DNA from 3 places in the Pseudoxanthomonas sp. LjRoot206 genome. Region 2 is predicted to be linked to each of the others. Evidence: predicted binding sites of a transcription regulator. Region 2 holds the regulator's gene; each other region holds the start of a gene.

Region 1 (10,006 bases), on a different contig from region 2:
TCGCACTGGCCGGGTTGCCGCATCCGCTGGCGACGGACCGCGCACTGGTCGCGTTCCGCATCGCGCAGACCGTGATGCGCACCGCCTCGCGGGCGCACAACGCGCTGGTCCTGATGCTCGCAGGGGACGAGGACGCAACGGGCGCGACGACCCTCGACCTGCAATCGGATGCCGACATCGACTGCGCGGACCTGCCCTTGCTGCAGGCGCTGGCCGCCATGGTGGACGGCAGGCTCGACGCCATGACGGGCACGCATTGGCGACTTCGCCTACCCTATGGGCCCCTGCCCGCCACCCCCGCCGATCCCGCGTGAATTCCGAGCACGCCCACCTGCCCCGCCTGCCGCGCCTCGGTGCCGGCGAACCCGACCTGCAACGCATGGTCGAGTCCGCCACCAACGACGGCACGCCGTTGATGCTGCTGTACCTGGACATCGACCACTTCCGCTCGATCAACGAGAACATGGGCGTGGAAGTCGGCGACGAAGCGCTGGCCATCCTCAGCGACCGCCTGCAGCAGGCACTGGGTCCGGACGCGCGCGCCTGGCGCCACGGCAGCGACGAATTCATCGTGGCGGTACCGCGCGTACCGGGCACGCTGCCGCCGGAGCGCTTCGGCGACCAGCTGCGCGAGCAGATCGAACTGCCGATGACGGTGCTGCCGTACACCCTGTTCCTGACCGGCACGCTTGGCGTGGCATTGTGCCCGGAGCATGCCGACACCGCGTCGGGCCTGCTGCAATGCGCGGAAAGCGCGATGGAACAGGCCAAGCACGAGGGCATGAACCTGGTGCGCCTGTACCGGCGCGGCGCCGCGATCACCGCGCGCAGCGACAGCATCATCGCGCGGCAGATCGTCAACGCCATCCACCACAACGAACTGCGCCTGTTCTACCAGCCGCAGATCAATGCGCACGACGGCCGCGTCATCGGCATGGAGACGCTGCTGCGCTGGTACTCGCCCGCGCTGGGCCTGCTGGTGCCGGAACGCTTCATGCACGTGGCAGAGAAGCTCGGCGTCATCGTGCAGATCGGCGACTGGGTGCTGCGCAACGCCTTCAAGCAGGCGCGCGTCTGGCGCGACTGGGGCTTCGACGACTTCGAGATCGCGGTCAACGTCTCCACCCTGCAGCTGCTGCGCCCCAGCTTCGTGTCCGAAGTGCTGGAGGCGATGCAGGAAGCCGGCATCCCGCCGCAGATGGTGGTGCTGGAAGTCCGCCAGAACGCGCTGGCCAAGGACATGAACCTGGTCCACCGCACGCTGGCGCAGCTGCACCGCGAGGGTGTGCGGCTGACGCTGGACGATTTCGGCATGGGCGATTCCAACCTGGATTCGCTGGTGCGCTTCTCGGTGGACAAGATCAAGATCGACCGCAATTTCGTGAAGGGCGTGCCGTCCGGCAACCGCGAGGTCGCCATCACCTGCGCCATCATCGCGATGGGCCACCAGCTGGGCATGAAGGTCATCGCACATGGCGTGGAGACCGACATGCAGTTGGGCTTCCTGCGCCGCAACCAGTGCGACATGTTCCAGGGCCATCTGTTCGGCGAGCCGATGTCGGCCGAGGACGCCGGCGCCGTGTTGCGCCGCCGCTACCTGCGTGCCGACGCGTTCGCCGCCACCAAGCCCGACCGCACGCTGCTGCTGCTGGATGACGAAGAGAACATCCTGCGATCGCTGGTACGCCTGTTCCGCCGCGACGGCTACCGCATCCTCGCCGCCAGCAACGTCACCGATGCTTTCGAACTGCTGGCCACCAACGATGTGCAGGTCATCCTGTCCGACCAGCGCATGTCGGACATGAGCGGCACCGAGTTCCTCGGCCGCGTGCGCCTGCTGTACCCGGACACGGTGCGCCTGGTGCTGTCCGGCTACACCGACCTGGCCACGGTGACCGAGGCGATCAACCGCGGCGAGATCTACCGCTTCCTGACCAAGCCGTGGAACGACGACGACCTGCGCGAACACATCCGCCAGGCCTTCACCACCTACGAGAACCAGCCGCACCACCGCGCGCATGCCTGACAGCGGAGCGCCGACGCCGGCAGGTTGGTGCCTGTACCTGCTCGAATGCCGCAGCGGCAGCTTCTACGCCGGCATCACCAACCGTCTGGAGGCGCGCTATGCCGCGCATGTCGCCGGCACCGGCGCGAAGTACACGCGCGCGAACCCGCCGGTGCGCGTGCTGGCCAGCCGCAGTTATCCGGACCGCAGCGCGGCGTCGCGCGCAGAGGCGGAGCTGAAGCGGTTGCCGCGGGCGAAGAAGCTGGCGTTTTTCGAATAGTTACGCCGTCATTCCGGCGAACGCCGGAATCCATCTTGATCTTGCCTGACTGTTGCACGGCGAAAAACATCAACATGGGTCCCAGCGTGCGCTGGGACGACGAACATCAGCGATCAGAATCACTCACGCCGCGTCGGCGGCCGGCTGGCGGATCGGCAGGGTGATGCGGAAGCAGGCGCCAGCACCGGGCACGTTGCGCGCTTCGATGCGGCCGTTGTGCTTCTTGACGATGCCGTAGGAGATCGACAGGCCCAGCCCGGTGCCGCTGCCGACCGGCTTGGTGGTGAAGAACGGATCGAAGATGCGCTGCAGGATCTCGTCGGGAATGCCGTGGCCGCTGTCCTGGACCTCGACCCAGACCTCCTCGCCTTCCACGCCGGTGCTGACCGTGATCGTGCCGCGTTCGTCGATGGCGTGGCTGGCGTTGAGCAGGATGTTCATGAACACCTGGTTCAACTCCGACGGTCGGCACTGCACCAGCGGCAGCTTGCCGTAGTGCTTCTCCAGCGTGACCTTGTACTTCAGCTCGTTCCAGATGATGTTGATGGTGGAATCCAGACCGGCGTGCAGGTCGGCGGATTTCCAGCTGTCGTCGCGGCCCGAGTACGAGAAGTCCTTCAGGTTGCGCACGATCGCGGTGACCCGCTCGATGCCCTCGCGCGATTCGGACATCAGCTGCGGCAGGTCGCCGGTGATGAAGTCGATGTCGGAACGCGCGCGCAGGTCTTCGATCTCGGGCAGCATCGCCTTCGGGTCCGGCAGGCGCAGCGCGCGCTCGTAGACCTCGATCAGCGAGAACAGGCTGTGCAGGTATTCCTGCAGCGAGCCGAGGTTGGAATGCACGTAGCCGATCGGATTGTTGATCTCGTGCGCGACGCCGGCGGCCAGCTGGCCGATGGACGCCATCTTCTCGGACTGCACCAGCTGTTCCTGCGCACCGGCCAGGCGCACCAGCGTCTGGCGCAGCTGCGCATGGCGGCGCTGCAGTTCCTGCTGGCGCGCATGCGCCTCGCTGACGTCGTGGAAGACGACCATGCAATGACCGCCGCCGGGGCTGTCGTGGAAGTAGGCGCGCACCTGCAGCACCAGGCCATCGTCGAGCGTCAGGTCGGCATTCCAGCGGCCGGTCTCGCGCGCGGTGCGGATCGCATCGGCCGGCAGCAGCCGCGACAGCGCGCCGAGCGCATCGGCCTCGTCGTTGACCAGCGCGCGCGCGGCGGCGTTGGCGTGCAACGGGCGCGCATCGCCCCGGCACAGCAGGTACCCATCGTCCATCAGTTCGGCCAGCGCCTTCAGGTCGGCGAAGCTCGGGATGTCGTCGACGGTGCAGGCGCCGGAAGGCGGAGTCGTAAGCGGGTCTGTGGCCACGGATGGATCGGGTGGCGGCGATGGGGCGCCAGTATCCGGCGCGGCCGCAGGAGCGGCAAGGTGCGGAGTCGCAGTTTGCGGATCCGGCACCAGGCTCAGGCGACCGCGAGCGGGCGCGGCGCGGAGGCCGTCGAGGTCTGGCCCTGCGCGTCGTAGGCGCCGTGGCTTTCGGTGCGGCCAAGATGGCGCAGCGCCCAGTTCACTTCGCGGCGCCGGCGCGCCAGCAGGATGCCGTTGGCGTGGTTCTTGTCGGCCAGGTCGGCCAGGCTTTCGCGCAGGTCGTCGGGGAAGCCGAAGCCGGCGGCGGCGGTTTCCAGCGCGCGCAGCGCATCCAGTTTGTCCTGCGTGCAGCGCACGAGCGCTTCCACGTCGTGCTCGACGATGGCGCGACGCTCCTCTTCCAGGGCCGCGGACAGTCGCTGGAGGGACGCGTGCGTCATCGTGCTCAGCCGCCCAGCTGGTCTTCCAGGCCCAGCATGCCGTCGGCGATCGCCTCGGCGTTGATCTTGTACGTGCCTGCCTGCAGTGCTTCGCGCACGGCCGCCACGCGGGCTTCGTTGATCGCCGGGGCCGCGGCCAGTTCGCGCTGCATCGCCTGCAGGCTGGTGGCTTCGCCGGTCAGTCGCAGGCTGTCGCCCGCCGCACTGGCTTCCACGGGGCTGGAACGATCGGCGCCGGCGGAGGCCACACGGCCGCTCACGGGGCCGGTGGTGCGGATGGCGGCAGGGGGAGTGCCTTCGATTTTCTGGTTCATGTCAGTCGCCTGTAACAGGGTTCATAGGAGTTATCGGCCGCCACCCGGTGGACTTTAGTGACGGATCGCACAATTCCGAGGGGACACCGGATTTCGCCCGATGTCCTTCCACCCAGCGTCGGTATCGGCCCTCTCCCGGACATCTTGAGGGCGGATGTGGATTTTTTTTCATCGACTCACCCAGACGTCGCCGCCCGCCCCCACGATTCCCTGCACCACGCGGCGCGAGGACAGGTTTTCGACGGTCACCCGCTCGTTCTCGCCGGCATCGCCGAGCGCCTTGCCGGCTACGCGGACTTCCACCCCGCCACGGCGGGACACCAGTGCCACGTTGTCGCCGCGGCGGATGAGGCGCTGGGCGACCAGGTCGGTCGAGGCCAGCACCGATCCGGCCGACAGCATGCGGCGCGCGACGCGGCCCACGGCCTGGGCCGGATCCGCCACCGCCGCACCGACAATGCGCGAAGCGTCGCGGCGCTCGGCGACGAAGGCGTCGGCCGTAATCGTTTCGCCGGGCGCGACGCCGCGCGCCAGCACCAGCACGGTCTGGCTGCGGCGCACGCGCACCGGCACGAACAGGCGCCAGCCGGCATCCTGCGGACAGCTGACTTCCACGCTGTTGCTGCCCTGCACGCGCGCAACCAGCGCGGCGCCGCAGCGTGGCAGGCGCAGGGCGGGATCGAGCGTGGCGTCGGCTTCGCTGCCGGCCGGCAGGGCGCCGAGAGCGGCGGCCTTGATGCTGTCGACCGGCTGGAAGTCGGCGGCCAGGACGCTGCATGCGGTCAGGGCGCCGATCAGGGCGAAGGTGAGGCGCAGCATGGGCGGGGTCCGGAGGTTCATCGGCGGGGAAGCTGCAAGCGGTGTGCCAGTCAAGCCCCTCTCCCCGCGGGAGAGGGGTTGGGGTGAGGGGCAACGGAGCCCGTGTCCTCAGGCCGCCCCTGGCAGCCACCACATCCGCGACGAGCCTTTGGTTCGCTGGCCTTGCGGGATGGATCTTCTTTTACTCAGCCATGGCGCCGCTCGCCGCGGGGGCCTTACTTTTCTTTGCTTGTGCAAAGAAAAGTAAGCAAAAGAAAGCACACGCCGGCGGTCCGCCCGCCGCACGCGGCGGGTACGCAGTCCCGGCGGGAATTTTCGTACGGGGCATCCTGCCCCGGCCGAAAACGGCGCACGTCCTGTGCGCCGCCCTGCGGGTTTTACCCGCCGTGACTGCCGGACCTCAGGGGGCCCGAGAGCCAAAGCCGACGCGTCGCGGTTGCTCCTGCTTTTCGGGCTCCCCATGAGGCACGGCGAGTGGGCCGGGTACAACCCGAAGGGCGCCGTCATGGATGACGGGGTTTTCGTATGGCACATGGATGTGCCATACGAAAATTCCCGGCCCGCTCGCGGACCCGGAGCGAAGCGCAGGGCGTGCCGCCTGGGGCGTGTTTCTTTGGTTCCTTTCTTTGCACGAGCAAAGAAGCGCTTCTCAACAGCCGAATGGCTGGTCAAGGGACGCCACCCGCGGCGAGCGGCACCATGCTTGCAGGTCAGGCGACCATCCCGTCAGGCCAAGAAAGCCGAAGCGGCAGCGTGCCTCTGGCTAGGTCCAATGTCCGCACAGGCGATGGACTCCGTTACCCCTCACCCCAACCCCTCTCCCAGCGGGAGAGCGGCTGAAAGGAAGGGAGAGGGGCTTTGAGCTGGCCCCTCCCGCTCAAGACCCCTGCCCGATGGCCGATATGCTGGACATGACCCAGGACCTGCTCAACCGCATCGACCAGCGCACCCGCCTGGCCGGCCACAACCGCCTCGCCCTGCTGCTGTTCCGCCTGGGCGGGCGTCAGCTTTTTGGCGTCAACGTCTTCAAGGTTCAGGAAGTCCTGCGCCGCCCCGGCCTGTTCCAGCTGCCCGGCCTGCCCACCGAGTTCGTCGGCGTCGCCGACGTGCGCGGCCGCTCGGTGCCCGTGCTCGACCTGGGCCTGAGCATCCGCCACCCCGAGCGCGACCCCAACCCCGAGAACGCCCCCAACTACCTGGTCGTCACCGAGTTCAACCGCTCCGTGCAGGGCTTCCTGGTCAGCGGCGTCGAGCGCATCGTCAACATCGCAGTGGAAGACATCCACCCGCCGCCGGAACTGGGCGCGGAAAACAGCTTCCTCACCGCCGTGACGCGGTTCCAGGGCGAACTGATCCAGGTGATCGACGTGGAAAGCGTGCTGGCCGACATCTGCCAGTCGCGCATGGACGCCACCCTCGCCCCCGAGATGGCGCTGCCCGCCGATGCCCCGCCGATGCAGGTGCTGGTGGTCGACGACTCCCGCGTCGCCCGCTCGCAGATCCGCAGTGTGCTGGAGCAGCTGGGCGTCACCGCCACCCTGCTGTCGGACGGCCGCCAGGCACTGGACCATCTCTTGCAGGTGCACGCCGCCGGCGAGAACCCGGCCGAGCGCTACGCCATGGTCATCTCGGACATCGAGATGCCGGCCATGGACGGCTACACGCTGACGACGGAAATCCGGCGCCATCCTGGCCTGGCCGGCCTCTACGTACTGCTGCACACGTCGCTGTCGGGCGTGTTCAACAACGCCATGGTCGAACGGGTGGGCGCCAATGCCTTCGTGGCCAAGTACAGCCCGCACGAGCTGGCGGAGCACGTGCTGTTCCGGCTGAACCAGGTGGCCTCGGCGCGCATGGCGGCCTGAACCGTCGTCCCAGCGCACGCTGGGACCCATCTGCTTTTCCCGCTCGCCGGGTAAAAAGCAGAGCTCAGATCAAGGTGGATCCCAGCGTTCGCTGGGATGACGGGATCGGCACGCCGGTATGGGGGCTCGCTTTCTGGCACACCGCTTGCAACTGCCCCGGCAACGGTCTGCCGGAGCGGTGCCATGTCCAATCCCATCTCCAATTACCTGGGCGTCCACGCCACGGCGCTGCCGCTGCGTGAGCAGCGCATGCAGCTGATCGCCAGCAACCTGTCCAACGCCGACACGCCGAACTTCAAGGCGAAGGACCTGGACTTCCAGGCCGCGCTGGAGAACGCCGCCGCCAAGGCCGCGCCGCTCAAGAGCACCAACGAACTGCACCTGACCCTGCCGAACGCCTCGCCGCGCATCTTCGAGCGCGACGGCGTGCAGCCCAGCCTGGACGGCAACACCGTCGACGCCGATACCGAGCGCGCCGCCTACGGCCGCGCGGCGCTGGAATACCGCGCCTCGCTCAGCTTCATCGAATCCAAGGTGCGCACCATGCTCACCGCGATCACCGGCCAGTAAGGAGCGACGCCATGAGCAACCTGCCCATCTTCGACGTCGCCGGTTCCGCGCTGCAGGCGCAGTCCGTGCGCCTGAACACCATCGCCAGCAACCTCTCCAACGCCGATTCCATCGCCTCCTCGCCGGACGCGGTCTACAAGCCGATCGAGCCGATCTTCCAGGCGCGCCCGATGGGCCACGACGGCTCGCTGACCTCGGTGCAGGTGAAGGAAATCACCCAGAGCGAGGCGCCGCCGATCAAGCGCTACGAACCCGGCCATCCGATGGCCGACGGCGACGGCTACGTCTACGCGCCGGATGTGGATCCGGTCGCGCAGATGGTGAACCTGATCTCCGCCTCGCGCGGCTACCAGGCCGGCGTGGAAGTGCTGAACACCGCCAAGGAACTCGCCCTGGCCACCCTGACGATGGGCCGCTGACGCCCCGCCCCCTGACCGAGTACGCACATGACAACCGTCAACGGCGATCCGTTCGCCGCCCTCAACACCGGCACTACCGGCAGCGCCACGACCGCCAAGAAGGCGGACACGCTGGGGCAGGCCGACTTCATGCGGCTGATGACCGAACAGCTGAGCAACCAGGACCCACTGAAGCCGCTGTCCAACAGTGAGTTCGTCGCCCAGCTGGCGCAGTTCTCCACCGTGCAGGGCATCGCCGACCTCAACGGCACCGTCAACGGCTTCACCGCCGCGCTGACCGGCGACCAGGTGCTGAAGGGCGCCGCGCTGGTCGGGCATTCGGTGGTGGTGCCGTCCGAATCCATCGCCCTGCCCGCCTCCGGCAACGCCAGTGGCCTGGTGATGTCGCCCGGCGCCGGCAAGGTGACCTTCGAGATCAAGGATGCCAGCGGGATCGTCATCGACACCGTCGAGGTGGACGCCACCGGCAAGGGCGAGACCGCGTTCGCATGGGACGGCCTGAAGGCCAACGGCGAACGCGCCGAGGCCGGCAAGTACTCGATCAAGGCCACCCACACCGCGACCGACGGCACCGGCACCGCGCTCAACACCTACGTCGACGCCACCGTGGACAGCGTGACCATCGGCTCCGACGGCCTGTACCTCAACCTGCCCGGCCTGGGCACCGCCCCGCTCGACTACGTGCTGCGCATCGGCACGTCGGCGTCCTGATACCCACGCTCCCACCGCATCCCGCAAGGAGTCTTCCATGGCATTCAACAGTTCCCTGTCCGGCATGAGGGCGGCCAACGCCGACCTCAACGTCACCTCGCACAACATCGCCAACGTCAACACCACCGGCTTCAAGGAGTCGCGCGCGGAGTTCGCCGAGGTGTTCTCGTCCACCGGCTACGGCCTGCTGCGCAACGGCATCGGCGCCGGCGTGCGGCTGACCAATGTGGCACAGCAGTTTTCCCAGGGCGATATCAACCAGACCGGCCGCTACCTGGACATGGCGGTCGACAAGGAAGGCTTCTTCACCGTCAGCAACAACGGCACCAACGTCTACACGCGCGCGGGCAATTTCCAGCGCGACCCGAACGGCTATGTGACCACGCCGGAAGGCTACCGCCTGCAGGTGTTCCCGCCGCGCACCGACGGCGTCGGTTTCGACACCGGCAACCTGACCGACCTGCGCCTGCTGACCACCGACAGCCCGCCGTCGCCGACCACCAACGTCGAGCTGGGCGTCACCCTGCCCGGCAACGCCGGACAGCCGACCATCACGCCGTTCTCGCCGACCGACAGCGCCAGCTACAACGAAACCACCTCGGTCACCGTGTACGACTCGCTGGGCGTGGCCCACCAGCAGACGGTCTACTACGTGAAGACGCCGAACCCGAACGAGTGGCAGATGCACACCTACGTGGACGGCGCCTCGATGGGCGCGCCGACCACCGTGCAGTTCGACAACAACGGCGCCCTGACCGCACCGGCCAACGGCCTGATCACGCTGGCGCCGTTCACGCCCAGCACCGGTGCCGGCGTGCTGAACATGACGATGAACATCAGCGGCACCACCCAGTACGGCGAACAGTTCTCCAAGCGCATCCAGAACCAGGACGGCTACGCGACCGGCAAGCTCAACGAATTCAGCGTGTCCGAAACGGGCGTGGTCTACGCGCGCTACTCGAACGGCGAGGACCAGGCGCTGGGCCAGGTCGCACTGGCGAACTTCAGCAACCCGCAGGGCCTGGTATCGCAGGGCAACAACACCTGGACGCACAGCTACGCCTCCGGCGAACCGCGCATCGGCGCGCCCGGCACGTCGGACTTCGGCCAGGTGGCCTCCGGCGCGCTGGAGGCCTCGACCGTCGACCTGACCGAGCAGCTGGTCAACATGATCGTGGCGCAGCGCAACTTCCAGGCCAACTCGCAGGCCCTGTC
Region 2 (10,006 bases):
CGACGGGCTTCTGCACCGGCGCGCTGCCGTGCACGTCGAACTGCTCGATCAGCGTCTGCGGCGCGTGCGGCGGGTCGTCGCCCGCACCGACGGCGTCCAGCATCTGCTGCAGCCAGTCCAGCGACTGCTGGGCGGCGTCGAAGTGCTGCGATTCCAGCGCGGCCTGGCCGGCGCGCACCAGCCCCAGGGTTTCTTCCGCCGCATGGCAGAGGTTGACCATGGCCTGGATGCCGAGGAAGCCGGCGCCGCCCTTCAGCGTGTGGAAGCCGCGGAACACCGCGTTGAGCTGGCCGCTGTCGGACGGATCCTGTTCCAGCGTGACCAGCTGTTCGCCGAGCCGGTCGAGGATCTCCTGCGCTTCGATCAGAAAGTCGGCGGCGATTTCAGGCGTGACGGCGGACATGGGCGGGTCGGTTACCGGGCAGGCGATCAGCGGGAGGAATCGAGCAGGCGCATCGCGTGGGCGTGGCGGCGGCGCAGGAAGCGCCCCACCACGACATCGCAGACCAGCAGCAATCCCACGAACAGCAGGACGACGGGGTGGCGGGAACGGCGGGCAGCAGCGGACATGACGGGTCTCCGGTTCCGCAGCGCGCGTCCCCCGGGGCTACAACCCCAGGCCGGACAGCAGGTCGTCGGCGTCGTCCTGCGAAAACGCATTGCGGTCAAGACCAGCAACGGCCGGGCCGGCGAGTTCTGAACCCTTGTCCTGCTTTTTTTCCGGCGGCGGCAGGCCGAGCGCGCCGAAACCCTCGTGCACGCGGCGCACGATGCCGGCCACGCGACGGATGATCTGGCCCGTCAGGTCCTGGTAGCTCTGCGCCAGCGCCATCTCGGACAGCCCCTTGCCGATGCTGTCGACCAGTGCGGCCTGGTCGGCCGACAGGTCGGTGGCTTTCAGCCGCGTGGCGTAGCCGCGGCACTGTTCGGCCAGGTCCAGCGTCTTGTGGCTGGCCTGTTCGGTCATCTCGACCACATGGTCGAGGCGGGAGCAGGCATCGTCGAGTTCGCCGGCGTCGGTCGGCGGCAGTTCGCCCAGCGTCTGCGCCAGCTCGCGGGCCAGGCGACCCAGGCCCTGCATCATCGGCTGCGTGCGCCAGGCGGCGATGGCGTCCAGTTCGCGGCGCCAGCCGGCTTCGTCGCCCTGTTCCAGGGCATCGAGCGCGGTCTGCAGTTTTTCCACCAGCGCCGCACGGGCGCCGGTGGCGTCGGCGACGGCGTTCATCAGGCGGCCGCTCCCAGGCGTTCGAAGATCTTTCCGAGCTTCTCTTCCAGCGTCTGCGCCGTGAACGGCTTGATGATGTAGCCGTTCACGCCGTTCTGCGCGGCTTCGATGATCTGCTCGCGCTTGGCCTCGGCGGTCACCATCAGCACCGGCAGGGTCTTGAAGCGGTCGTCGGCGCGGATCGACTTGAGCAGTTCGATGCCGGTCATGCCGGGCATGTTCCAGTCGGTGACCACGAAATCGAAGCTGCCCTGGGCCAGCGCGACCAGCGCGGTGTTGCCGTCGTCGGCCTCGGCCGTGTTCGTGTAGCCCAGGTCGTTGAGCAGGTTCTTGATGATGCGGCGCATCGTGGAGAAGTCATCCACGATGAGGATGCGCATGTTCTTGTTGGTCACGGGTGCTCCGGTGTTGCGTGGACGGTGGGACTGGTGGGGATATCGGCCGGGGGCGGGAAAGATTTAGGCGAACGCTAAAGCTGCTCTTGTAGGAGCGCCCTCGGGCGCGATGCTTTTGCTCGCATCGACCGAAACGCATCGCGCCCCAGGGCGCTCCTACAGGGTCATGGGGTTGCCTGGGTCACTCGTCGTCTTCCAGTCCCGCATCGGCCTTCTCGAAGACCTGCAGGCGTCCACGCAGGCGCACCATCGCCTGGCCGTGGATCTGGCAGACGCGGGATTCGCTCACGCCGAGCACCGCGCCGATTTCCTTCAGGTTGAGTTCCTGTTCGTAGTACATCGACAGCACCAGCTGCTCGCGTTCGGGCAGCTGGCCGATGCACTTGACCAGTTGCTGGCGGAACTCGCTGCGCTCCAGGTTCTGCTGCGGCGACGGACCGCCGGTGCGCGTGGTGTTGGGCTCGCCGTGGTCGTCGATGTGCGATTCCAGACTCAACACCTGGCCGCGCGCGGCGTCTTCCATCAGGCGCAGGTATTCGGGCAACGGCATCTCCATCGCGCTCGCCACTTCGGTGGCGATGGCGGCACGGCCGGTGCGCTGCTCGATCTCGCGCACGGTGGCCGCGGCCTGGCGGGCGCGGCGGTGGACCGAGCGCGGTACCCAGTCGCCGCGACGGATCTCGTCGATCATCGAGCCGCGGATGCGGATCGAGGCGTAGGTCTCGAACGAGGCGCCCTGTTCGGCGTCGTAGCTGCGCGAGGCTTCCAGCAGGCCGATCATGCCGGCCTGCACCAGGTCGTCGATCTCCACGCTGGCCGGCAGCCGAGCCGCCAGGTGGTGGGCGATGCGGCGCACCAGGTCGGCGTGCTGGGTGACGAAGTCGTTGGCATTGCCGCGCTGGACGGCGCGGTACTGGGCGGCGGCGGTGTTCATGCGGCCACCCCGCGCTGGATCAGGCGTTCGACGAAGAACTCCACGTTGCCGCGCGCGCCGACCGGCGGCTGCCAACGCGCGGTGGTGCGGGCGATATCGGTGATGGCGCGGGCGGACGGGCTGCCCGGGTAGGCCTTCACCACTGGCTGCTGGCGCTGCACCGCACGGCGCAGCCAGTCGTCCTGCGGTACGGCGCCCAGGTAGTGCAGGGCGACATCGCCGAGGAAACGTTCGCAGACGCGGGCGAGCTTTTCGTACAGCTTGCGGCCCTCGTTGGGGTCGCGGACCATGTTCGCGACGACGTGGACACGGTCCAGGCCGCGTTCGCGCGCCAGTACCTTGATCAGTGCGTAGGCGTCGGTGATCGAGGCCGGTTCGTCGCAGACCACCACCACGGTGTCCTGCGCGGCCTGGCAGAAGGTCAGCACGCTGTCGCTGATGCCGGCGGCCGTATCGACCACCATGAAGTCGAGGGCGCGCTGCAGTTCGGAGAACACGTTGACCAGGCCGACATGCTCGGCCGGCGTCAGTTCGGCCATGTGGCGGAAACCCGACGAGGCCGGTACCACCAGCACGCCTTCGGGACCTTCCAGCAGTACGTCTTCCAGCCCACAACGGCCGGCGATCAGGTCGGCCAGGGTGAACTTGGGCGACAGGCCGAGCAGTACGTCGACGTTGGCCAGGCCGAGGTCGGCGTCCATCAGCAGCGTGCGCTTGCCCATTTCGGCCAGCGACACGGCGAGGTTGACCGACACATTGGTCTTGCCCACGCCGCCCTTGCCGCCGGTGACGGCGACGACACGCACGGGATGGAAGGCGCCGGGCAACGGCGGGGTGCTGCGGGGGTTGGTCTGCAGCGGGTGATCAGGCGACATGGGTGGCCTCGGTCGAGCAGGGTTCATCGGCTTCGCGGCGCAGCTGGTCCAGCCGCAGCACGAGGTGGGCGCTGTTGGCGCGGTGGAGGTCGTCGGGGACGCGCTGGCCGTCGGTCACCCAGGTCATCGGCAACTGGTGGTCGACGACCACGCTCAGTGCGCTGCCCAGGCGGCCGGTCTCGTCCAGCTTGGTGAGCACCACGCCTTGCGGCTGCACGGTGCTGAAGCGGCGGACCACTTCGTCCAGGTCGGAGAAGTGCGAATTGGCCGGCAGGCACAGCAGGGTCTTGACCTGGCCGGAGGCGCGCAGCCAGTTGAGCTGGCCGACCAGGTTGCGGTCGCGCTGGCCGAGGCCGGCGGTGTCGATCAGCACCAGCTTGTAGTCGCGCAGGCGTTCCAGCACCAGCGCCAGGGTCTGCGCGCTGTCGGCCTCGTGCACGGCGATGCCGAGCTGGCGACCGTAGCCGTGCAGCTGTTCGCGGCCGCCGACGCGCACGGTGTCGGTGGTGACCAGCGCCACGTCGCGGGCGTTGTGGCGCTGCGCGAAGCAGGCCGCCAGCTTGGCGATGGTCGTGGTCTTGCCGGCACCGGTGGGACCGACCAGGGCGATGACGCCGCCGGTGTCCAGCAGGTCGGTGTCGAGCACCGGCAGCTTCTTCGACAGCAGGCCCAGCATCAGGCCGCGGCCGCGGTGCAGTTCGGTGTCGGCGGGGATCTGCAGGGCGATGTCGCGGGTGATGCCGGCGTCGAAGCCGTAGTCTTCCATCAGCTCCATCGCCTGCATGCGCACCGGCGAGCCGCGCAGGCGCTCGTCGGTGAGGCGGTGCATCTCGCGCTCGATCATCTCGCGCATGGCGGACAGTTCGCCGCGCATCTGCACCAGTTGTTCGTCGCTTTCGCGGGCCTGCGCGGCATCGTCGGTGACGACGGTCAGCGTCGGCACGGTGACGGCAGCGGGTACCGGCGCGGGGGTGGCCGCGGTGATGCGGCTGGCGTGCAGGGCCGCGACAGGTGCCGGCTCCGGGTCGGGCAGCGACACCGGCGGCGCAATGGACGGCAGCAGCGTGTCCAGGTCCAGGGTGTCGTCGGCCTCGACGCGCGGTGCGACCGGACGGCGCGGCGGCGCGATGGGCTCGATCGCGGCGACCGGTTCGTTGGCGGGCGCGGCGGGGAGGCAGGCAGCCAGCTTGGCGGCGAAGGATTCGGGTTCGATCAGCAGCGGCGCGAGGTCGCGCACGACCGGCGCCGGAGTCTCGGCGGCCGGTGCGCGCGGCGCCACGATCGGTGCGATCGCGGCGACCGGAGCAGGCGCGGGGGCGACAGGCTTCGTCGTCTCGGCACGCGGTGCGGCCGGAGCGGCGGGCGCGGCCGACTGGCGACGGGAGAAGTAGCTGGCGGCGGCTTCGGCGGGCGACAGGGTCGGCGCGTTCGCGGCCGGTCCCTGCGGCGCAGGGTCGAGCAGCGGATGCAACGGAGCGGCGGGCGTGGCCGGGCGCATCGCGTCCAGGGTGTGCTTCACCAGCGCTTCGTCGTAATTGCTGGCGGCGACGATTTCCACGCCGTCCTCGGTGACGCGGTTGGACAGGATCACCGCGTCCGGACCGTGTTCCTGCCGCACCATCGCGAAGGCGGTGCGCATGTCGGGAGCAACGAAGCGTTTGATTTTCATGTCAGGAGCCGGGATTCGGGATTGGGGATTCGGCATTCGCAGGAGCAGGAGCAGAGCATCGTTTTCGGCGATGCAGATGGATTCGAGTTGTCGTTTTCATTCGATCGCTCTCCGATAACAGGGAGCCGCTTGTGGCGAATCCCGAATCCCCATTCCCCAATCCCGGCTTTCAACTGATCGTGCCGACCAGCTTCAACCGCTTGTCCTCGGGAACCTCGCTGTAGGCCAGCACCGACAGCGAGGGGACGCTGTGGCGGACCAGGCGGGCGAGGGCGGCGCGGACCGTTCCCGGTACCAGCACCACCGCAGGCTCGCTGCGGGATTCCTGCTTGGTCACCACGTCGGCGAGGCTCTGGTGCAGGCGTTCCGCCAGTCCCGGTTCCAGCGCCGCGCCGGTTCCCTGGGTGCTGTCCTGCAAGACGCGTTCCAGATTCGGCGCCAAGGTATAGACGGGCAGTTCCGGCGCCATCCCGGAGATCTCCTGCACGATGAAACGGCCCAGCGAGGTGCGCACGGCGGCGGTGAGCGCGGCCGGATCGGTGTTCTGCGGGGCGAACTCGACCAGCGACTCGGCGATGCGGCGCAGTTGGCGGATCGGCACGCGCTCGATCAGCAGGTTCTGCAGCACGCGCACCACGGTGGCCAGCGGCAGCGCCTTCGGGGTGAGGTCCTCGACCAGCTTCGGCGCGCTGCGGCCCAGCTGCGCCAGCAGCTGCTGCACTTCCTCGTGGCCCAGCAGTTCCGGCGCGTGTTCGCGCACCAGGTGCGAGAGGTGGGTGGCCATCACCGTGGCCGGATCGACCACGGTATAGCCCAGCGATTCGGCGGTGGCCTTCTGGTGCGACTGGATCCACACCGCGTCCAGGCCGAACGCCGGATCCTTGCCGGGAATGCCGTCGATGGTGCCGAAGGCGCCGCCCGGGTCGAGCGCGAGTTCGCGGTCGGGGTGGATCTCCGCCGACGCGACCGGCACGCCGTGCACCAGCAGGCGGTAGCCGTTGGACGGCAGCTCCAGGTTGTCGCGGATATGCACCGGCGGCACCAGGAAGCCGAGGTCCTGGGTCAGCTTGCGGCGCACCGCCTTGATGCGCGACATCAGTTCGCCGCCCTGATTCTTGTCGACCAGCGGGATCAGCCGGTAACCGACCTCCAGGCCCAGCGGATCGACCGGGCGCAGCTCGTCCCAGGTCAGTTCGGCATTGCGGTCGGGCGCCGCGCCCGGGCCGGTCAGTGCAGGCACGTCGCCGGCGGCGGCCTCGGGCCCCTCCTGGGTCCGCTTCCACATCTTCCAGGCCAGGTAGCCGATGCCGGCGGCCAGCGTCAAAAAGGCGACGTTGGGCATGCCGGGCACCAGCCCGACCAGGCCCAGCACGCCGGCGGCCACCGCCAGCGCCTTGTGCTGGCCGAAGGCCTGGCCCATGACGGCCTGGCCCATGTCTTCCGAGCGCGAGGCGCGGGTGACCAGCATGGCCACCGCCGACGACACCAGCAGGGCGGGCAGCTGGGCGACCAGGCCGTCGCCGATCGACAGGAGCGTATAGGTCGAGGCCGCCTCGGCCGCCGGCATGCCGTGCTGGAACATGCCCACGGCGAATCCGCCGATGAGGTTGATGAACAGGATCAGGATCCCGGCGATGGCGTCGCCGCGGATGAACTTGTTGGCACCGTCCATCGAGCCGTAGAAGTCGGCTTCCGCGCGGACTTCCTCGCGGCGCGCCTTGGCTTCCTCGCGGGTCAGCACGCCGGCGTTGAGGTCGGCGTCGATGGCCATCTGCTTGCCGGGCATCGCGTCCAGGATGAAGCGGGCCGACACTTCGGCGATGCGGCCCGCGCCCTTGGTGATGACCACGAAGTTGATGATGGTCAGGATGGCGAACACCACGATGCCGACGGCGTAATTGCCGCCCACCACGAATTCGCCGAACGCGGCGATGACCTTGCCGGCAGCGTCATGGCCGTCCTGGCCGTTGAGCAGGATCACGCGGGTGGACGCCACGTTCAGCGCCAGCCGCAGCATGGTGGTCATCAGCAGGATGATCGGGAAGATCGTGAAGTCCAGCGGGCGCTTCACGTAGATCACCGCCAGCAGCACCACCAGCGAAATGGCGATGTTGAAGCTGAAGAGCGCGTCCAGCACCGGCGGTGCCAGCGGCACCACGATCATGGCCAGCAGCGCCAGTACCACCAGCGGCGCGCCCAGGCCGTTCTTCAGCATGTCCATCCAGCGCAGGCCGCCGGCCGGTTGCGCACTCATGCCTTGCCTCCGTGCTCATCCACGTCGAGGGACGGCAGGTCGGGCAGGGGGGCCTCGCCCACGCGCCAGGCACGCAGCTGGTACACGTAGGACAGGATCTGGGCGACGGCGGCGTACAGTCTCACGGGTATCTCCCGGCCAAGCTGACCTTCGCGATACAAGGCGCGTGCCAAAGGCGGCGCGGAGACGATGGCGATGCGATGGGCGTCGGCGACCTCGCGGATGCGCAGGGCCAGCTCGTCCACGCCCTTGGCGACCACGGTGGGGGCGCCCATCTGGCCGGCCTGGTACTTCAGCGCCACGGCGTAGTGGGTCGGGTTGACCACGATCACGTCGGCCTTCGGCACGTCTTCCATCATCCGGCGCTGCGACATCTGGTGCTGCATCTGGCGGATGCGGCCCTTCACCTCCGGGCTGCCCTCGCTCTCCTTCATCTCCTTGCGCAGCTCTTCGCGGGTCATCTTCAGCTTCCGCAGCCAGTTCCACTTCTGGTACGGGGCATCGATGGCGGCGAGCAGGATCAGCCCTCCGGTGGTCGCCAGCAGCAGGGTGCTGGTGAACTTCAGGCCGCTGCGCACCGCCTGCTCCAGCGGCATGGTCAGCAGCTCGCGCAACGGATTCAGGCCCAGCTTCAGGCAGATCACCGCCGCGCCGCCGATCAGGGCCACGCGCAGCAGGGATTTGAGCAGTTCGGCCACGCTCTCGGCGCCGTACAGGCGCTTGAGGCCGGAGGCGGGGTTCAGGCGCTTGAAATCGGGCATCAGCGACTTCTGCGAAAACCGAAGGCCGCTCATCGCCACCGGCGCGGCCAGGCCGGCCAGCACGCAGATGCCGGCTACTGGCGCGATCGCGACCAGCAGCTTCAGCATCATCAGCCCGACATAGCCGAACAGCTGGTCCGGCTGGCGCATCAGCATGGGATCGGGGGTCAGCGCGATCTTCATCCAGCCCAGCGCGTTGCGCGCCAGGCCGGGGCCCATGCCGATGATCGCCAGCACGCCCGCACCGAACACCGCCGCCGTCGCCAGCTCGCGCGAACGCGGGATGTTGCCCTGCTCACGGGCTTCGCGAAGTCGTTTCTCGGTGGGTAATTCGGTGCGTTCGCCGCTTTCGTCCTGCTCAGACATGGCGTGTTTCCGACGGGGTCGCGGCGGTCTCTGCAAGACCCGTTCCATTCCGACGCGGAATCCCGGCGTGAAATTGCCTAACGTCACGGGGGGCGACTACGATGCCTGCCGATGCTCCGCTTCCTCCGCCAACGCCGCTTCGCCCTGCTGCGCCTGCCCGCGCTGGCGGTGCTGTTGCTGGCGGTACTTGCCAATCCCGTGCTGGCGTCGCTCGGCGACCTGCACGAACTTGGCAGCGGCAACGAGCACCTGCACGCCGTCAACGAACATGCCGGCGCGGCCGGCGGCCACGCGCATGCCGATGGCGATGACGGCGAACGCGACCTGCTGCATGCGCTGATGCATGCCAGCCATTGCTGCGGCCACCTGACGGCCATCATGCCGGCACCGATGCGCGTGCCGGCCATGGTCCTGCCCGTCGCGGTCCCCGTCATGGCGACGGTGCCGGTGGCGCACGCGCCGCGCGCCTCGCTGCTGCGTCCTCCGATCTCCGCGTGATGCCGCGGCCGGCCTGACCTCGCGTCGCGCCGGCGTTCCATCACCGATTCCGGAGACTTCCCATGTGGTTGCGACTGGCGGCATTGGCCGCCTTCGCGATCGCGCCGTGCGTGCACGCACAGGCGCCATCGCTTGCTGTTCCCTCTGAGACCCTGACACTGGACGATGCCATCGCGCGGGTCGCCCGTGTCCATCCCGACCTGCGCCTGTTCGGTGCGCGTACCGAAACCCTGCTCGCCGAGCGCGAGGCCGCATTGCTGCGGCCAGCGCTGCGGGCCGGCCTGGACGTGGAAAACGTCCTCGGCAGCGGTGCCGCGAGCGGCGTCCGCCAGGCCGAAGCCACGCTGACGCTCGCCGGCGTGCTCGAGCGCGGCGGCAAGCTCGATGCACGCCGCGCGCTGGCGCAGTCGCGCATCGACGCACTCGCGATGCAGCGCGAAACCCAGCGCCTGGACCTGCTCGCCGATGTCGCGCGCCGCTACCTCGCCGTCGCCGGCGCACGGGCACAGCAGCGCATCGCCGAGCAGGACATCGCGCAGCGGCGGCGTACCGTCGCCGGCGCGCGGCAGCGTCTGCAGGCCGGCGCATCGCCGGAATCGGTCGTGCTGACCGCGCAGGCGGCGCTGGCGCGCGCCGAACTGGCCCTGATGCGTGCCGACCAGCAGCAGGCCGCCGCGCGCCAGCACCTGGCGGCGCTGTGGGGCGAGCGGGCACCGCGCTTCGAGGTCGCCGCCGGCGATCCGCTGGCGTTGCCCGTGGTCACCGACGTGGCCGACCTGGCAGCCCTGCTGGAAGGCACGCCGGAACTGGCCCAGTTCGCCGACGAGCGCCGCATCCGTGAAGCACGGGTCCGGTTGGCACGGACCGCTTCCACTCCCGATCTCGACTGGCAGGTGGGTGTCCGCCGGATACAGGACAGCGGCGATAGCGCGCTGGTCGGTGGCGTATCGCTGGCCTTGGGCGGCGCCCGCCGCGCCGCACCCGAGATCCGCGCCGCCGAAGCGGACCTCGCGGCGCTGGAGATCGAGC
Region 3 (10,006 bases), on a different contig from region 2:
TCGCTGGCATGCTGTCGGGCGGCCTGTTCAACGTGCGCCTGAGCGGACATGGCATCGTGGCCATCACCTCGCACTACGAGCCGCTGACGCTGCCGGTGAATGCGCAGACCGGGCCGGTGTTCACCGATCCCAATGCGACGGTGGCCTGGTCGGGCGGCCTGACACCGGAAATCATCACCGACATTTCGTTCGGCACGCTGCTGGGTCGCGGCTCGGGCGAGAGCATCCAACTGCGCTTCGCGGGTGACGGTTGGGTGGTCGTGCAGCCTTACGAGGAAGTGGCGCTGCAGCCGCGGCAGTAACCGCAGCCCCGCGTCGGCGCGTCAGGCGCCGGCGCCCACCGAGACGCGGTTGCGGCCTTGGCGCTTGGCGCCGTACAGCGCTTCGTCGGCAGCACGCAGCAGGTCGTCGACGTGGCGGAACTGTTCCAGCGCGCCCTGCGTGGCCAGGCCGGCGGAGAAGGTGATGTGCAGCGGCTGGCCGTTGACGTGCGCCATGGCCGCGCCGGAGACCTCGGACAGGATGCGGCGTACCACGTGGGCGGCCGCGTCCTCGTTGATGCCGGGCAGCACCACCAGGAACTCCTCGCCGCCGTAGCGGGCGACGATGTCGCTGCTGCGCACGTGGCGCATCAGCGACCTGGCGAAGTTGCGCAGCACCTCGTCGCCGACCAGATGGCCCCAGCGGTCGTTGACCTGCTTGAAGTCGTCCAGGTCGATGAAGGCGATCGACAGCGGCCACCCATGGCGCGTGGCGGCGTCGAACTCCTTCTCGAGTACTTCTTCTAGCTGGCTGCGGTTGTAGGCGCCGGTCAGCGGATCGCGGCGGACTTCCTCGGCCAGGCGGCGGGCACGGTCCTCGTGCTCGTCGGCTTCCTTGCGCGCACGCGCGGCTTCCTGGATCTCGCGCAGGTTGCGTACCACCAGCAGCTCGCGCGCCTGGTCCAGCAGGGCCTGGATGCGGGCGGGCGGCGCGGGCGGGACGTCGAACATCGCGCAGACCTCCGGCAGGGCGGCGATCATGTCCTCGGTCAGTGCGAGGAACGCGGCATAGTCCAGACCCAGGCGCGTGGCCGCCTGCAGTGCGGCCTGGCGGTGTGCCTCTTCGGTGCGCGCTTCGTCCGTACCTGCGATCCAGATGTCGGCGACGTACCCCGACACCGCGACGCAGGCATTGAAGGTCGTATCGGAGGCGGGCGTTTCGCTCTCCATGATCGCTTCGCGCAGCAGCGCCGGCAGGTTCCACTGCCGCGCCAGCCAGCCGCCGACGATAGCGTGGTCGCAGCCGAGCAGTTCGCGCTCGGCCGCCAGCAGGGCCGTGTTGCCTTCGGCCCGCTCGACGAGTCGTGCATAGTCGTCGCCCAGCACTTCCAGCAGGGCGAGCACGCCGATGTCCTGCAGCAGGCCGGCGAGCATCAGTTCCTCGGCCTTGCGCATGCCGGCGTGCTGGCCCAGCAGGCGGCACGCCAGTGCGGCGATCACGCTGCGGCGCCAGACGCGTTCCTGCGCGACCGGATGCGTGCCGCTGCCGCAGCGCGCCAGCGAGAAGCCCAGCGCCAGCGTCAACGTCGCGTTGAGGCCCAGCACCGTCAGCGCCTGCGACAGGTTCTCCACCCGGCGACGGCTGGCGTAGAGCGGAGAGTTGGCGATGCGCAGCATGCGCGCGCTCAGTGCGGCATCCAGGCCGATCGCATCGGCCGCCGTCGCCATCACCACCTCGGGATCCTGCGCCAGTTCGATGATGCGCAACGCCACGCCCGGCGGGCTAGGCAGGTTGCGGCAGTTCGAGAGCTGGGATTCGAGTTCGGGACGCATCCGGGTGCGCACTACGCAGAAGAAAAGTGGCGGGCAGCATGCCAGCAAAGCGTGACGGAATGTCAGCTTTGTAAACAATTTCGGCGCAGGAACGGCAAACTTTAGTCGCGGGCGACGAGCGGTCGTGCGACGCGACGACGCAGGTCTGGCGCATCGCAGGAACAGAAAAAGCCGCGGTTTCCCGCGGCTTTTCCGGTGAAGCGGAGAGCGCTTGGCTTACGCCAGGCCGGCCTGCTTCATCACTTCGGCGGCGTAGTCTTCCACCACCTTCTCGATGCCTTCGCCGACCACCAGGCGCTGGAAGCCGATCACGTCGGCGCCAGCGGCCTTGACCACCTGCTCGACCGACTTGTCGCTGTCCAGCACGTACGGCTGGCCGTACAGGGTCACTTCGTTGACGATCTTGTTGATCTTGCCGGAGATGATCTTCTCCAGGATGTCGGCCGGCTTGGCCTTGTCCTTGTCCGACATCTTGGCCAGCTCGATTTCCTTCTCCTTCGCCACGAACTCGGCCGGCACGTCGGCGGCCTTGTTGTGCGGGGGGTTCATCGCGGCGATGTGCATCGCCAGGCCGCGGGCCAGCTCGGCGTCGCCGCCCTTGACCTCGACCAGCACGCCGATCTTGCCGCCGTGCACGTAGGCCGCGACGTTGTTGGCGCTGTCGATGGCGACCAGGCGACGGATCTGCATGTTCTCGCCCAGCTTGGCGATGGCGGCGGCGCGGGCTTCCTCGACGGTCTCGCCCGAGGCCAGCTTGGCGCTCTTCAGCGCTTCCACGTCGGCGGCGCCGGAGGTCAGCGCGGCCTGCGCGATGGCGTCGGTGAAGGCGATGAAGTTGGCGTCCTTGGCGACGAAGTCGGTCTCGGAGTTGATCTCGACCAGCACGGCCTTGCCGCCGTCCTGGGCCACGGCCACGCGGCCTTCGGCGGTGACGCGGTCAGCCTTCTTGTCGGCCTTGGCCAGGCCCGACTTGCGCAGCCACTCGGCCGCGGCGTCGATGTCGGCGTTGTTCTCGGTGAGCGCCTTCTTGCACTCCATCATGCCGGCGCCGGTGCGCTCGCGCAGTTCCTTGACCAGGGAAGCGGTGATTTCCACGGGATTACCTCTGTTTGGATTGGCAAAGCCCCTCTCCCGTCGGGAGAGGGGTTGGGGTGAGGGTCCGGTGGAGTCGTGACGCGTTGAACGCCAGCGTGCTTGCCGTACCCTCATCCGCCCTTCGGGCACCTTCTCCCGGGGGGAGAAGGAAGAACATGGGCCGCCGCGCAGCATGGCGCGGCGGCATTGCAGCCGGATTACTCGGCAGCGGCTTCGTCGGACTTCTTGCCGGCGGCCTTCTTGGCCGGGGCGCGACGCGCACCCTTGTCGTCGCCGCCTTCGGCGAACTCTTCCTCGCGCACGGTGGCGGCGTTCGGCGAGGCAGCCTTGCCTTCCAGCACGGCGTCGGCGGCGGCACGGGCGTACAGCTGCACGGCGCGAATAGCGTCATCGTTGCCGGGGATGGCGTAGTCGACCAGGGCCGGGTCGTAGTTCGAGTCGACCACCGCGATCACCGGGATGCCGAGCTTCTTGGCTTCCTTGATGGCGATGTCTTCATGGCCGATGTCGATGACGAACAGGGCGTCCGGCAGGCGGTTCATTTCCTTGATGCCGCCCAGCGAGGCCAGCAGCTTCTCGCGCTCGCGGCGCAGGCCCAGCACTTCGTGCTTGACCAGCTTGTCGAACGTGCCGTCGGTTTCAGCGGCTTCCAGTTCCTTCAGGCGGGCGACCGACTTCTTCACGGTGGCGAAGTTGGTCAGCGTGCCGCCCAGCCAGCGCTGGGTCATGAACGGCATGCCGCAACGCTCGGCTTCTTCCTTCACAGCTTCGCGCGCGCTGCGCTTGGTGCCCAGGAACAGGATGGTGCCGCGCTTCTGCGCGACGCCCGAGATGAAGTTCATCGCGTCGTTGAACAGCGGAACGGTCTTCTCGAGGTTGATGATGTGGATCTTGCCGCGGGCACCGAAGATGTACGGTGCCATCTTGGGGTTCCAGTAGCGGGTCTGGTGGCCGAAATGGACGCCGGCTTCCAGCATCTGGCGCATGGTGACTTGGGGCATTGAAGTGACTCCATCGAAGGGGAACCCACCGTCCGGTTCAATGGAGGACGGCGCCGGTGAAGGCGGGGTTCCGGGGTTGGGCCTCCCTGCGGCTTCCGTGTCCGAACCCTTCAGCGAAGGGCACCCCGGCACGGGTTGGGGCAGCAGGTGTGGATTCGTCGGTGTCGCCCGACGTGGGCGGTCCGGCCGGGCAGGCCCGGGCGCGAAGCCGCGGGAGTATAGCCGGTCAGGGCGGGCCGCCGCAAACCGTGGGGTCGCTCGGGCCGGGTGGAACTGCCCCGGGGCGTTCAGCTGCCGCGCCAAATGGGGGATAATCGGCCAATGGCCATCCAGCTCAAGACCCAAGAAGACCTCGCCCAGATGCGCATCGCCGGCCGCCTGGCCGCGGAGGTGCTGCAGGTAGTCGCCCCGCACGTGAAGCCGGGCGTGACCACCGCCGAACTGGACCGCATCTGCCACGATCACATCGTTAACGTGCAGAAGGCGATCCCGGCGAACGTGGGCTACAAGGGCTTCCCCGCGACCGTCTGCACCTCGGTCAACAACGTCATCTGCCACGGCATTCCCAGCGAGGGTAAGGTGCTGAAGGACGGCGACATCCTCAATATCGACGTTACCGTCATCAAGGACGGCTGGCATGGCGACACCAGCCGGATGTACCTGGTCGGCACGCCGTCGGTGATGGCGAAGCGGCTGGTGGATACGACCCGCGAGGCCATGTTCCGCGGCATCCGGGCGGTAAAGCCGGGCGCCACCTTGGGCGACGTGGGTCACGCGATCCAGCAATACGCCGAAGGCGAGCGTTTCAGCGTGGTCCGGGAGTACTGCGGCCACGGCATCGGCAAGGTCTACCACGACGAGCCGCAGGTGCTGCACTACGGCCGCCCCGGCGAAGGCGTGGTGCTGAAGCCCGGCATGACCTTCACCATCGAACCGATGATCAACGAGGGCGCGCGGCACACGAAGGTGCTGCCCGACGGCTGGACCGTGGTGACCAAGGACCGCAAGCTGTCGGCCCAGTGGGAACACACGGTGGCCGTGACCGAGGACGGCGTCGAGATCCTGACCCGCGTGCCCGGCGACGACAACGACCTGTGAGCACCCCTGCAGCCGCGAACGGACAGGCGACGCGGCTTCCGGACATCGGCCCGGATGTGGCCTGGTCGGCCGCTGCGCGCGCGTCGCTCGGCCATACCGATGCGCGGCTGGACAAGCGTTTCGACCAAGACGACGGCATGGACCGCATCCTCGCGCTGCGCGCGCGGGCGGTCGACCACCTGCTGAAGGACGCGTGGCTGCGGTGTATTCCGGCAGATGCGCCGATGGCGCTGTTCGCGGTCGGCGGCTACGGTCGCGGCGAGCTGTTCCCGCATTCCGACGTCGACGTGCTGGTGCTGGCTGCGGCGGACGTCCAGCAGGCGCACCACGGTGCGGTCGCGCGCCTGTTCGCGCTGCTGTGGGATGCCGGGCTGCCGATCAGCCACAGTGTGCGCTCCGCAGGCGAATGCACGGCTGCGGCCGCCGCCGACCAGAGTGTGACGACCGCGCTCATCGAGGAGCGGCTGATCGTCGGCGAGCCGGTCGACGAAGGCCTGCTGATCGACGCCATCGGCCCGGCACGGGTCTGGCCGCCGCGCGATTTCTTCGTCGCCAAGCGCGAGGAGCAGCGCATCCGCCACGCGCGGTTCGGCGACACGTCCGACAACCTCGAACCCAACATCAAGGAAGGCCCTGGCGGCCTGCGCGACCTGCATACGCTGGGCTGGATGGCGTTGCGTACGTTCGGCGTGCGCGACCTGGAAGCCCTGGTAGGGCTGGGCCATCTGGGTCCCGACGAAGCGATCGCACTGGCGCGCGAGCGCCGCGCACTGGGTCGCCTGCGCTACGGCCTGCACCGGGTCGCGGGACGCCCGGAAGAACGCCTGCGTTTCGACTACCAGAAGATGCTGGCGCAGCGGCTCGGCTTCGTCGACGACGCGGAGAGCCTGGGCGTCGAGAAGATGATGCAGGGTTTCTACCGCAGCGCCGCCATCGTGCGGCGGATCAGCGACCGCCTGCTGCAACGCTTCGAGGAACAGTTCGACGGCGAGGCGCTGCCCGAGCCGCTGGACGAGCAGTTCGCACTGCGCCGCGGCTACCTCGCCGCGCGCCGGGAGGGCTGGCCGGCGAACGACGTCGGCCAGGTATTCGCGCTGTTCGCTGCATGGGCAGCGCATCCGCAGGTACGCGGCCTGCATTCGCGCACCGCACGCGCGCTGGCGGAGTCGCTGCCGAAGCTGTCCGCCTATCCCGATGCCACGCGTGCGCAGCGCGATGCCTTCATGGCCCTGCTGCGCGGTCCGCGCGCGGTGGAAACCCTCACCCGCATGGCCCGGCTCGGCGTGCTGGGGCAGTGGATCCCGGCGTTCGCGCGCGTGTCCGGGCGCATGCAGTTCGACCTGTTCCATGTTTACACGGTCGACCAGCACACGCTGATGGTGCTGCGGAACATCGCCGCCTTCGCCGCGGGCCGTGCGGACGAGCGCTTCTCCATCGCGCACGAGGTCTGGCCGCGCCTGCGCAAGCCGGAGCTGCTGCTGCTGGCGGGCCTGTTCCACGACATCGCCAAAGGTCGCGGCGGTGACCATTCGGAACTGGGCGCGGTGGATGCGCGCGAGTTCTGCGCGGCACATGCGCTCAGCGAGGCCGACACCGCGCTCGTGGCCTGGCTGGTAGAGCAACACCTGCGCATGTCGGTGACGGCGCAGAAGCAGGACATTTCCGATCCCGACGTCATCCATGCTTTCGCCGCGCTGGTCGAGGACCGCGAGCGCCTCGACTACCTGTACCTGCTGACCTGCGCCGACATCGCCGGCACCAGTCCCAAGCTGTGGAACGCGTGGAAGGACCGGTTGCTGGCGGACCTGTATTTCGCCGCGCGCCGCGTGCTGCGCGAGGGCCTGGAAAATCCGGTGGCGGTGGACGAACGGCTGGACGAGGCGCGCGGCAGCGTGCGCGCCATGCTGGAACTGCAGGGGCTGTCGGCGGCGCAGGCGGATGCGTTGTTCACTACCATGCCGGAAGAGAGCTTCCTGCGTTTCCGTCCCGAACAGCTGGCCTGGCAGACGCATGCCATCCGCGGCGCGACCACCGGCGAGACGCGGGTGCGCGCGCGCCGCATCGCCGACGATGCGGACGCCATGGAAGTGTTCGTGCATTCGCCCGACCGTGACGGCCTGTTCGCCGCCATCCTCGCCACGCTCGACCGCATGGGCTTCGCCATCCACCAGGCACGCGTGCTGGTGGGGCCGCAAGGCGCGATCTTCGATACGTTCGAAGTGCTGCCGGCCGATGCGTATGCGCCGCGCGACCCCGATGACGTCGAGCGCACGCTGGGTGAGGCGCTGGCGCGTCCGCTCGACAGCGTGCGCACCTCGCGCCGTGCCGTGCCGCGGCAGCTTAAGCATTTCCGGTTCGCACCGCGCATCGAGTTCGGCACGACGCCTGATGGGCGTCGCACCGTCCTCGGCCTGGTCGCGCCCGACCGTCCCGGCCTGCTGTCGGACGTGGCCCAGGTGCTGCGCCGGCAGGGATTGCGCGTGCACGACGCGCGCATCGCGACCTTCGGCGAGCGCGCGGAGGACGTGTTCCAGATCACCGACGAGCACGACCAGCCGCTCACCGACACTTCCCAGCAGGACGCGCTGCGCGATGCGCTGCGCGCCGGCCTCGACACTCCCCCCTGATCCGATCCGGCAGACCGTTTGATGACCCGCAAAGCCAGCAAGACCGAAGAACTGAAGTCCACCATCGAGAGCGCGTTCGAGCGCCGCGCCGAGCTGACGCCGGCGGAGATCGAAGGCTCCACCCGCACCGCCGTCGAACTGGCCATCGACGGCCTGGAGAGCGGCAAGCTGCGCGTCGCCGAGCCCGACGGCAAGGGCGGCTGGAAGGTCAACGAGTGGCTGAAGAAAGCCGTGTTGCTGTACTTCCGCGTCAACGAGATGGAACTGGTCGAAGCCTATCCCGCGCCGTTCTGGGACAAGGTGGAAGCGCGCTTCGGCGCGTTCGACGAGAACGATTTCCGCAAGCTCGGCGTGCGCGTCGTCCCGGGCGCCATCGCGCGCCGTGGCACGTACTTCGGCAAGGACGTGGTGCTGATGCCGAGCTTCGTCAATATCGGTGCGTATGTCGGTGAAGGCACGATGGTCGACACCTGGGCGACGGTCGGTTCGTGCGCGCAGATCGGCAAGCATTGCCACCTGTCCGGCGGCGCCGGCATCGGCGGCGTGCTGGAACCGCTGCAGGCCAGCCCGACCATCATCGAGGACCACTGCTTCATCGGTGCGCGCTCGGAAGTCGTCGAAGGCGTCGTGGTTGGCCACCACAGCGTGATCGGCATGGGCGTGTTCATCGGCCAGTCCACGCGTATCTACAACCGCATGACCAAGGAAATCACCTACGGCTACGTGCCGCCGGGCAGCGTGGTAGTGTCGGGCTCGCTGCCGGCCGCCGACGGCTCGCACTCGCTGTACTGCGCGGTGATCGTCAAGCAGGTCGACGAGAAGACCCGCAGCAAGACCAGCGTCAACGAGCTGCTGCGCGGTCTGGCGGACTGACCGGCGGGTCGAGTCCGTGCGTCTTGTAGGAGCGCGCCATGCACGCGATGCTCCTGCGGCATGTCCGGCTCACGTCGGAAAAGCATCGCGCGCATGGCGCGCTCCTACAAATCTCTGGAGCATCATGACGACCACGTTGTATGGCCTGAAGAACTGCGACACCTGCAAGAAAGCGACGAAGTGGCTGGACCGCTTCGGTGTCGCGTACGAATTCGTCGACTACCGCGACAACCGGCAGACACCGGAGACGCTGAAGGAGTGGGCGGACAAGGCGGGCGGCTGGGACACGCTGATCAACAAGTCGTCGACGACCTGGCGGCAGTTGCCGGAGAACCGCAAGACGCCGGGCTCCGATGCAGAGTGGAAATTGCTGCTGAAGGAGTATCCGCAGCTGATCCGCCGTCCTGTCGTCATCGGCGGCGTGGCGGGCTTTTCACAGGGCTTCAGCGACAATGGCTTCAAGAAGCAGTTCGGAGCCGGGTCGTGAGCGATGTCGTCGAACTCTCCAGCGAGCTGATCCGCCGTCATTCGGTGACGCCGGACGATGCGGGCTGCCAGCAGGTGCTGGCGACGCGGCTGGCCCAGTGGGGCTTCCAGTGCGAACACCTGCGCTTCGGCGACACCGACAATCTGTGGGCGACGCATGGGTCAGGCTCGCCGGTGCTGGTGTTGCTCGGTCACACCGACGTGGTGCCGCCGGGACCGCTGTCCGCCTGGACCAGCGATCCGTTCGTGCCCACCGTGCGCGATGGCGTGTTGTACGGGCGCGGCACCGCCGACATGAAGTGCAGCGTGGCCGCGTGCACGATCGCGCTGGAGCGCTTCGTCGATGCGTATCCGGATCATCCTGGCACGGTCGCGCTGCTGGTCACGTCGGACGAGGAAGGGCCTGCGCACGATGGCGTGAAGAAGGTCGCCGAACTGTTCCGCGAGCGTGGGCAGAAGATCGACTGGTGCATCACCGGCGAGCCGTCCTCGAAGGAAGCACTGGGTGACCTGTTGCGCGTGGGTCGCCGCGGCACGCTGACCGGCACCTTGCAGGTGCACGGCGTGCAGGGTCACGTGGCCTATCCGCACAAGGCGCTCAACCCCATCCACAAGGCGCTGCCTGCGCTGGACGAACTGGCCGCGCGCCAATGGGACGAGGGCTACGAGACCTTCCCGCCGACCAGCCTGCAGATCTCCAACATCAATGCCGGCACCGGCGCGAGCAACGTCATCCCCGGCGAACTGCAACTGGTGTTCAACCTGCGCTTCAATCCGAGCTGGACAGCGGAACGGCTGGAGCAGGAGATCGAAGGTATTTTCCGCAAGCACGGCCTGGAATACAGCATCCAGTGGCTGCGCGGTGGCGAGCCGTTCTACACGCCCGAAGGCCATCTGCGCGCCACCGCACGCGCGGTGCTCGGTGAATTCGCCGGTGCGCCGGCGGAGGAGAGCACGGCCGGCGGTACGTCCGATGCGCGCTTCATCGCACCGCTGGGTGCGGAATGCATCG

What was found. Region 2 encodes FliA, which starts transcription of late flagellar genes. Its sites were predicted from a motif close to TAAAGTTTNNCNNNCNNNGGCCGATAA; they were not measured.
Region 1: AC04MD_RS15680 (chemotaxis protein) is a predicted target of FliA. The motif match lies at 6,104-6,130, and genes of this name have one in related genera.
Region 3: AC04MD_RS19540 (HDOD domain-containing protein) is a predicted target of FliA. The motif match lies at 1,892-1,918, and genes of this name have one in related genera.

The regions. Positions count from the first base shown of each region.
Region 1 covers NZ_JBGFFI010000005.1:46,129-56,134, forward strand. The annotation lists gene AC04MD_RS15645 (sensor histidine kinase) at 1-314, shown strand, start outside; gene AC04MD_RS15650 (EAL domain-containing protein) at 311-2,026, shown strand; gene AC04MD_RS15655 (GIY-YIG nuclease family protein) at 2,019-2,285, shown strand; gene AC04MD_RS15660 (ATP-binding protein) at 2,409-3,560, opposite strand; gene AC04MD_RS15665 (flagellar protein FlgN) at 3,749-4,093, opposite strand; gene flgM (flagellar biosynthesis anti-sigma factor FlgM) at 4,099-4,407, opposite strand; gene flgA (flagellar basal body P-ring formation chaperone FlgA) at 4,576-5,223, opposite strand; gene AC04MD_RS15680 (chemotaxis protein) at 6,138-7,091, shown strand; gene flgB (flagellar basal body rod protein FlgB) at 7,275-7,661, shown strand; gene flgC (flagellar basal body rod protein FlgC) at 7,673-8,080, shown strand; gene AC04MD_RS15695 (flagellar hook capping FlgD N-terminal domain-containing protein) at 8,108-8,791, shown strand; gene flgE (flagellar hook protein FlgE) at 8,829-10,006, shown strand, end outside.
Region 2 covers NZ_JBGFFI010000009.1:1,626-11,631, forward strand. The annotation lists gene AC04MD_RS19750 (chemotaxis protein CheA) at 1-403, opposite strand, end outside; gene AC04MD_RS19755 (hypothetical protein) at 430-570, opposite strand; gene AC04MD_RS19760 (protein phosphatase CheZ) at 608-1,225, opposite strand; gene AC04MD_RS19765 (chemotaxis response regulator CheY) at 1,225-1,605, opposite strand; gene AC04MD_RS19770 (RNA polymerase sigma factor FliA) at 1,802-2,554, opposite strand; gene AC04MD_RS19775 (MinD/ParA family protein) at 2,551-3,429, opposite strand; gene flhF (flagellar biosynthesis protein FlhF) at 3,419-5,098, opposite strand; gene flhA (flagellar biosynthesis protein FlhA) at 5,268-7,352, opposite strand; gene flhB (flagellar biosynthesis protein FlhB) at 7,349-8,479, opposite strand; gene AC04MD_RS19795 (hypothetical protein) at 8,591-8,977, shown strand; gene AC04MD_RS19800 (TolC family protein) at 9,040-10,006, shown strand, end outside.
Region 3 covers NZ_JBGFFI010000008.1:123-10,128, reverse strand. The annotation lists gene AC04MD_RS19545 (AIM24 family protein) at 1-302, shown strand, start outside; gene AC04MD_RS19540 (HDOD domain-containing protein) at 324-1,814, opposite strand; gene tsf (translation elongation factor Ts) at 2,031-2,909, opposite strand; gene rpsB (30S ribosomal protein S2) at 3,107-3,910, opposite strand; gene map (type I methionyl aminopeptidase) at 4,232-5,008, shown strand; gene glnD ([protein-PII] uridylyltransferase) at 5,005-7,635, shown strand; gene dapD (2,3,4,5-tetrahydropyridine-2,6-dicarboxylate N-succinyltransferase) at 7,657-8,508, shown strand; gene AC04MD_RS19510 (Spx/MgsR family RNA polymerase-binding regulatory protein) at 8,633-8,995, shown strand; partial or broken gene dapE (succinyl-diaminopimelate desuccinylase) at 8,992-10,006, shown strand, end outside.